Regions from separate parts of the Leuconostoc garlicum genome, predicted to be linked through region 1. Evidence: predicted binding sites of a transcription regulator. Region 1 holds the regulator's gene; the other holds the start of a gene.
What was found. Region 1 encodes HrcA, which represses chaperone genes, less so after heat shock. Its sites were predicted from a motif close to TTAGCACTCNNNNNNNNNGAGTGCTAA; they were not measured.
Positions count from the first base shown of each region.

Region 2: a site for HrcA is predicted at 2,219-2,245, ahead of A9176_RS00300 (ATP-dependent Clp protease ATP-binding subunit). Genes of this name have one in related genera too.

Region 1 covers NZ_CP016329.1:1,550,174-1,554,618, reverse strand. Annotated here, with positions in the region: gene truB (tRNA pseudouridine(55) synthase TruB) at 1-618, shown strand, start outside; gene ribF (riboflavin biosynthesis protein RibF) at 621-1,571, shown strand; gene hrcA (heat-inducible transcriptional repressor HrcA) at 1,694-2,722, shown strand; gene grpE (nucleotide exchange factor GrpE) at 2,764-3,336, shown strand; gene dnaK (molecular chaperone DnaK) at 3,425-4,445, shown strand, end outside.
Region 2 covers NZ_CP016329.1:55,006-59,450, reverse strand. Annotated here, with positions in the region: gene A9176_RS00305 (YiiX/YebB-like N1pC/P60 family cysteine hydrolase) at 1-28, shown strand, start outside; gene A9176_RS00300 (ATP-dependent Clp protease ATP-binding subunit) at 62-2,128, opposite strand; gene A9176_RS08785 (hypothetical protein) at 2,282-2,455, shown strand; gene A9176_RS00295 (rod shape-determining protein) at 2,556-3,563, shown strand; gene mreC (rod shape-determining protein MreC) at 3,638-4,445, shown strand, end outside.

The sequences.
Region 1 (4,445 bases):
ACAACGCCTTATACGGACGCAGCCATTGATCAGGCTATTGCGCAATTGAACGGGCCAATTCAACAAGTACCACCGATGTTTTCAGCTGTTAAAGTCGCCGGCAAACGTCTATATGAATACGCACGGGCAGGTGAAACTGTGACGCGACCAGTTCGTGATGCCATGATTTATGATTTTCATCGGACATCAGCAGTGCGTTATCAGCAACAACAGCAAAAATTTAACTTTGAAGCAACAGTGTCAAAAGGGACGTATATTCGGACACTGGCCGTTGACACCGGTAAGCAATTAGAAGTCCCAGCGACCATGACCAGCTTAACGCGAACGATGGGGAGCGGGATGCCTTTGTCAGCGGCAACGCCATTAGAAACGATCACGTCGTTGCCACGAGAAGATGTCTTAAAGCTAGTCGTCCCCATTCAAACGGTGTTGACATGGCCGGTGAAAGCTTTGACGGATGACGAGTGGTTTGCGGTCAAAAACGGGCAAAAAATCACCACCTGGCCAGCGGCCGACACTTATTTGCAGTTAACTTATCAAGGGGAATTAAAGGCAGTTTATGCGTATCAAGCTGCTGAACACCACTGGCAATCACGCTATGTGTTTACAAACGAATAACTATGATAGAAACCGTTCCGTTACATTATCCAATTCAAAATTTTGAATCATCGCAACCTCAAGTGGTGACGATGGGCTTTTTTGATGGGGTCCATTTGGGTCATCAAGCAGTGATACAAGCAGCTAAAGCGGAAGCTGATCGGTTAGGGGTACCGCTAGCGGTCCTAACTTATGATCCGCATCCAGTTGTGGTGTTTAAGACCCTCACGCAGCCCTTACATTATTTAACGCCACTTGATCAAAAGGTGGCCTTATTTGAAGCGCTGGGCGTTGATCGCGTGTATGTGATGCGCTTTACCTCGCAATTGGCACAACTTGCGCCCCAGCAGTTCGTCGATGAGGTGCTATTGCCCTTACAACCAATGACTGTGGTTGCGGGGTTTGATCACCTCTATGGTGGTGATCAACAGACGGCCAATATGCAAGTATTAGATCAGTACGCCGCCAACCGCTTTGATGTGATTACGGTACCACCTTTTGAAGAGTCACACCAAAAAGTAGGCTCTTCGGCAATCCGACGTGCGTTAGACGCTGGCGATATGCAAACAGTTAATCATCAGTTAGGGCGTGTTTATCAAACGACTGGCACAGTTGTTCATGGTGAAGCACGCGGACGTGAGTTGGGTTTCCCTACGGCTAATATTCAAACACCAGAATTAGAATGGCTGCCTGGTATTGGGGTTTATGTGGTTGGGATTGAAATTGCTGGACAGTGGTATCAAGGGATGGCAAGTATCGGCCGAAACGTCACATTTGGTGATGCCCGACCAATCACTGTTGAAATCAACATTTTAGATTTCAAACAACAAATTTATGGGGAAGCGGTGACGGTTGCTTGGCATCATTACTTACGCGGCGAAGTCAAATTCACGTCGGTACCTGATTTAATCACGCAGTTACAGCACGATGAACAGGCGACACGACAGTATTTTAAAGCACTTAACAAGCGTTAAGTGCTTTTTATTTGGCACTCGAATAAAAAGAGTGCTAAAATGCTTGCATTTTTTTCGGAAAGGGTGTATGATAATAGATGTTAGCAGTTGGTATCTATGAGTGCTAAAACGGAGGTGATGGCATGCTAACAGAAAGACAAAAATTAATTTTAAGCGCCATCATTTACGAGTACACACACACTGCGCGAGCAGTCGGGTCGAAAAGTTTGCAGGAACAGCTTGATATTAAAGTGAGTTCCGCAACAATTCGTAATGAAATGGCTGCATTAGAGTCAGCTGATCTGATTAAAAAACTACATACTTCAGCGGGACGGGTACCGTCGTGTGCTGGTTATCGTTATTATCTCGATCACCTCATGGCGACACGTCCCGCAACACAGCAAGATGTGGCGATGGTGATGCATTCGTTTCGTGGGATTTTTCATGAAATTGATGACTTGCTTGATGAAGCTGCGCGGACGCTATCAGAATTAACCGGTGCAACTGCTTTGATTTTGAAGCCAAAAGGGTTAAACATCAAAGTGTCGGGGTTCCGTTTGGTGCCGTTGGAGAATCATCAGTTAATTGCCGTGCTGGTAACCAGTGACGGTAAAGTGACCAGTCAGACATTCAAATTACCGCGCGAGTTAGCGATATCATCGTTAGATAGTATGGTTAAGTATATCAATGATCAGATGATTGGCCATCCGATTTTGGAAGTGTTGCAACTGATGCAATCAGATGAGTTGCCAACGCAAATGAATCGGGTGATTAAGACACCAGCTGCCTTCTTGCAATTGTTTGGCGACGTCTTAGCGCGATCGATTGGCGATAATGTGCATATTGGTGGTCGACTGAACGTGTTGGATTTCGGTGAAAATGTTGATGAAACACAGAAAGTGAAGCATTTGCTAGAGTTTCTGTCATCAGCACCTGATATCCGACGTGTGGCGACAGCTGTCCCACATCAGGTGACAGTTAAGATTGGGCAAGAAATCGATGAACCCTTATTACAATCCTTTAGCTTGATTACGAGTGCCTTTCAGGTACCAAATCAAGGGGATGGGGTGATTGCATTGCTTGGCCCAATTCGGATGCCTTATGCGCGCAACGTCTTGTTGATGGATGCCTTTGGTGAAGCGTTAAGCCAAAAGATGCTCGAATATACATAAATTAGGAGGTCACTTACGTGGCAGATGAAGCGAAAGAAGCAATGAAGAACGACGAAGAAATCGTTGTAGAAGATGGCGCAGTTGATGATGAAGCTGTAACGGAACAAATCGAAGCAGAAACTGATGTTTTGCAAGAAGATGAAGCACCAGTAGAAAATTCAGAAGCAAGTCAAATTGCAGACCTTGAAGCTAAGGTTGCGGAATTAGAAGACAAGCTGTTGCGTTCACAAGCGGAAATTCAAAATATTCAACAACGTCATGCCCGCGAAGTGCAAAATGTGCGCAAGTATGATGGTCAGAAATTGGCCGGCGCAGTTTTGCCAGTGGTTGACAATCTTGAACGCGCATTGCAAGTTGAAGCAGATGATACAGTAACAAAGCAAATTAAAACAGGTGTTGAAATGACACTGAAGACATTGGTGCAAGCCTTAGCTGATAATGGTATTTCAGCAACGGGTGAAGTTGGGGAAGCATTTGACCCAACGAAGCACCAAGCCATTCAAAGTGTTGCCTCAGAGGATGTTGCGTCTGATGAAATTGCCGCTGTTTTGCAAAAAGGCTATATGATTCAAGATCGCGTCCTTCGACCAGCAATGGTTGCCGTGGCGAAATAACAACAATTGTCATGGTGATTCAGCGTGTGCACCACACCTTAAAAAGTTAAAAAATAAAAGATTAAAAAAGTAAAGGAAGAATTAATTCATGTCAAAGATTATCGGTATTGATTTAGGAACAACAAACTCAGCAGTTGCCGTCCTTGAAGGTGGCGAACCAAAGATCATCACAAACCCAGACGGCGGTCGTACAACACCATCTGTTGTGTCATTTAAGAATGGCGAAACACAAGTTGGTGACGTGGCTAAGCGTCAAGCCATCACGAACCCTGACACAATTATTTCAATTAAGTCACACATGGGTGAAGCTGGCTACAAGATCAACGTTGACGGCAAGGACTACACACCACAAGAAATTTCAGCCATGATTTTGCAATACATCAAGGGTTATGCTGAAGACTACTTGGGTGAAAAGGTTGAAAAGGCTGTTATCACAGTGCCTGCTTACTTCAACGATGCACAACGTCAAGCAACTAAGGATGCTGGTAAGATTGCCGGTCTTGAAGTTGAACGTATCATTAACGAACCAACAGCTGCTGCGTTAGCTTATGGTTTGGACAAGTTGGATAAGGATGAAAAGATCCTTGTTTACGACTTGGGTGGTGGTACATTCGATGTGTCTATCCTTGAATTAGGTGATGGTGTCTTTGAAGTTTTGTCAACAAATGGTGACACACACCTTGGTGGTGATGACTTCGATAACAAGATCATTGATTACTTGGCTGAACAATTCAAGGCTGAAAATGGCATTGATTTGAAGGAAGACAAGTTAGCTTTGCAACGTTTGAAGGATGCCGCAGAATCAGCTAAGAAGACGTTGTCTTCAGCAACTGAAGCACAAATTGATTTGCCATTTATTGCTTCAGGTGACCAAGGCCCATTGCACTTGCAAACATCATTGACACGTGCAAAGTTCAACGAATTGACAGCTGACTTGATCAAGAAGGCTGAACAACCAGTTTTGAATGCTTTGAAGGATGCTGGTTTGTCATTCTCAGACATCGATGAAGTCATCTTGAACGGTGGTTCAACACGTATTCCAGCCGTACAAGAATCTGTTAAGAAGTTGACTGGTAAGGAACCTAACCACTCAATCAATCCTGATGAAG
Region 2 (4,445 bases), 170 kb from region 1:
ACAATTAACCTTTCTTGGCAGCCTATAAAAAAGCACGTTCTCAAACGAGAACGTGCTTTTCTTATGCCTTGACGTAGGCTTCTTCGGAAATAATAATTTGATTTGTTTCAGCATCCCAATCAGCGTACAAATTAGTACTTTCAGGATGTAATAGATAATAATCAGCCAGTTGATCGGCAATTTGATCTTGAATGACACGACGTAGTGGCCGCGCACCTAAGGTTGGATTGTAACCCAACTTGGCAAGTTGTTGCTTTGCAGCGTCGCTTACCGTGACGTGGAGTTGATTATCTGCCAAATTAGCGTTCATATCGGCTAACAGTAAGTCAACAATTGTTAAGAGATGGTCTTGCGTCAATTGATCGAATTCCACAATATCATCAAAACGATTTAAGAATTCAGGGCGGAAATAATTTTCCAAACGTTGGAGTAACTTGCTTTGGGCATCAACTTGGTTGAAGCCCATTGGCGTGTTCCCAGTATCTGTAGAACCAGCGTTTGACGTCATGATAATTACTGTATCTTTAAAGCTAACGACATGCCCTTGGGCATCGGTCAAACGACCATCATCCAAAATTTGTAAGAACATATTCATCACATCTGGATGTGCCTTTTCCACTTCGTCAATGAGAACGAGGGAATAAGGCCGACGACGGACTTGTTCGGTTAGTTGACCAGCTTCTTCATAGCCCACATAACCAGCAGGGGCACCAATCATTTTCGATACCGCATGCTTTTCCATATACTCTGACATATCAAAACGAATCAAAGCGTCTTTGCTGCCAAACATTTCTTTGGCCAATTGCTTGGCTAATTCAGTTTTACCAACGCCGGTTGGGCCGACAAAGAGGAATGACCCAATTGGGCGACCGGACTTGGTCAAACCAATACGATTACGACGAATAGCTTTCGCCACAGTTTGTACGGCCGCATCTTGACCAATGACATGGGCTGACAAATGCGCATCCAATTCACGGAGCTGGTTTGCTTCGTTATCTTTTAGGTCACCAACTGGAATATCAGTTTTATCTTCGATGATTGTTAAGATATCTTGTTCAGTGACAGCTTGTGGCTTAAACATTTCTGGGTGTGCTTCAACTTGTGCTTTTTGCGATTCGAGTTGGTTGACTTGATCACGCCAATAGCTAGCTTTCTCAAAGTTTTCTTGATCGATTGCTGCTTGTTTGAGCTTGTCGGCCGAGTCGATTTTGGCCTGAATCGCTTTAGGATCAGCAATTTTCATGGACAAATTCTTCCGTGAACCAGCTTCATCAATTAAATCAATCGCTTTGTCTGGCAAGAAACGTTCTGGTAAGTAGCGGTCCGATAAGGATACCGCGGCAGCAATTGCTTCATCTGTGTAGACAACATGGTGGTAATCTTCGTAACGTTGCTGAATCCCTTCTAAAATCTTAATGGTGGCAGCCATTGAAGGTTCGTTGACCTGTACGGGTTGGAACCGACGGGCAATCGCGCCATCTTTTTCAATTTTACGGTATTCATTTAAAGTCGTGGCGCCAATCAATTGGAATTCACCACGTGCCAAAGCGGGCTTTAGGATGTTACCAGCATCCATACCACCTTCGGCATTACCGGCACCCATGATTTCATGAACTTCGTCAATAAACAAAATGACGTCGTCATTATCGGCGACTTCTTGCATCAGTTGTCGCATCCGCGCTTCAAACTGACCACGCATTGCTGTGCCTTGCACGAGCGCAGACATGTCAAGTCGGATAATCTCTTTAGATTGCAATTTTTCAGAGACTTTATTGTGCACAATTGCTTGGGCGAGTCCTTCAACAACAGCTGTTTTACCAACACCTGGTTCCCCGATCAGCACAGGGTTATTTTTGGTACGACGATTTAATATCTCGATGGTGCGGGCGATTTCGCTATCACGACCGATAACTGGATCTAACTTACCGTCACGGGCTTGTTGTGTTAAATTAATTCCAAATTCGTCGAGTAGTGTTGGGCGATTATTTTGTTTATCTTTTTTATTTTTTTGTTGGGTGCCAAAGTTGGCTTGTTGACCATTTTGTGCGGCCTGCATTTGTTCATTCATGGCGCGCATCATATCATCAAAATTAATATTTCCAAATCCAAATGGGTCTTGTGATGCCATAATTACTAAGTGTACCGCTCAAATGCACGATACTTTCCTTTCTATAGCTTACTTCTAGTATACCAGGTCAAGATTAAATGACAATTAAATTTAGCACTCTTATTTAACGAGTGCTAAAATAAATTTGTTGTATAATGGACTAGAGGTGAAATTATGGATTATGAAACATTATTAAATGATTTACGTGACGGCAAAATTGATGAAATTGAGATTACGCCAGAAACTTTTCCGGCATTTCAACAAGTTTGGCGTGACTTCCCATCCCAAAATCGTATTCGTGGAATTGCGGGTAAAGGTGGGCATATTAAATATGTCCGCGCAAATTAATCGGCAACATCATTGTTTTTTATGCTACAATACTATAAGTTAAGCATAATTTAAGTCATGCGTATTTTCACAATAACAGGTACAAAAGAGGGGCAGCATAGTGGCATTTTCATTTGGACAACGAAACGTTGGTATCGATCTTGGTACAGCCAATACATATGTATATATTGAAGGACGCGGCATTGTTTTGCGTGAGCCGTCGGTGGTCGCACGTAACACACAGACGAATGAAGTCGTTGCAGTCGGATCAGAAGCCAAGGATATGCTTGGTCGGACACCCGCAAGTATTGCTGCTATTCGACCAATGCGTGATGGTGTGATTGCTGATTATGATACAACAGTTGCCATGATTCGTTATTATTTGCAAAAGGCATTGGGTGGTCGTATTGGGAAGCCCTACGTTACAATTGGGGTGCCTGCAGGTGTGACGGCTGTTGAACGCCGTGCGGTGATTGATGCCGCACGTGTAGCTGGTGCGCGTGATGCGTATGTCATTGAAGAACCATTTGCCGCTGCTGTTGGGGCTGGTTTGCCCGTCATGGATCCAACTGGTTCAATGGTTGTGGATATGGGTGGTGGTACAACGGATGTGGCCACGATTTCACTTGGTGGTATTGTCTCAAGTCGCTCAATTCGAATTGCTGGCGACAAGTTAGACGAAGCCATTGCCAATTTTGTGCGTAATAAGTATAACGTCACTATTGGTGAACCCACTGCGGAACGTTTGAAGATTGAAATTGGGGCAGCGTCACTTGAATTGGCACGCACATTGCCGGATGCATCAGTCCGTGGGCGTGATTTGTTGACAGGTTTGCCTAAGACAATTGATGTGACGGCGGAAGATGTGGCGTTGGCCATTCAAGAACCTGTTCAAGAAATTGTCGTTGCTATTCGTGAAACGTTAGAATCAACCCAACCCGAAATTGCCGCCGATGTCATTGACCATGGGATGGTCTTAACGGGTGGCGGTGCCTTCTTACGTGATTTTGATAAGATTATTCAAGAAGCAACAAAAGTGCCAGTCTTAATTGCGAATGAACCACTCGATGCAGTGGCCATTGGTACTGGTGAAGCGTTAAAGTCAATTGATGTGATGCGACAAGGGTAATCAGTTGTTGGCATATTGTACACTAGCGTAGCGCTTGCGCTGCGCTTTTATTTTTTAAACAAGGGGACAACAAAATGCGTAAAATTTTTTCATCTCGCGCAGTTGTAACAATTATTATTGCTTTTATTGTCATTGTTGGCTTAATTGCCGGATCAAACTGGTGGGCGAAACAGACCAATACACCGCCATTTATTCAACGTTTTAGCAATGATTTAGCAGGTGGTGTGAGTCGCGTGATTGCGGTACCGACAACAGCAATTGGTCGGACGGCTAATAGTATTGGCAACCTACTGAGTACATTTGAAGAAAATCGCGCTTTAAAGGCTAAAATTGATGAATTTGCACAAGATAAAGTGCGCTTACAAACTGTCGAGGAAGAAAATCGCGAGCTGAAAAAACAGTTGAAGTTGGAAGCGACCTTAACGGATTTCAAAACCGTTACAGCTGTGACCATTAGTCGGTCACCAACCACTTGGCAATCACAATTAGTGATTAACAAGGGGAGCAAATCTGGCTTGAAAAAAGGGATGCCCGTTTTGGCTGGTTCCGGTATTATTGGCCGTATTAGCGAAGTCAATACAACAAATGCCAAAGTGGCACTGATTTCTGATACTGGAGAAGATGCCAACCGCTTTGCCATCACTATTAAAGGCAATAAAGGGGATGTCAATGGGATTGTGACAGACTTTGACCGCGAAACGAACCAATTAATCATGGGACAAGTTACGTCGGATAATGAAATTAAAGCGGGTGATCTAGTAGAAACATCTGGTTTGGGTGGCGTGATTCCATCTGGTTTGTATGTTGGTAAAGTGGCGAAGGTCACCAAGGATGACTACGGTTTGTCAAAGCGAATTTATATTGAACCAGCGGCTGATTTAG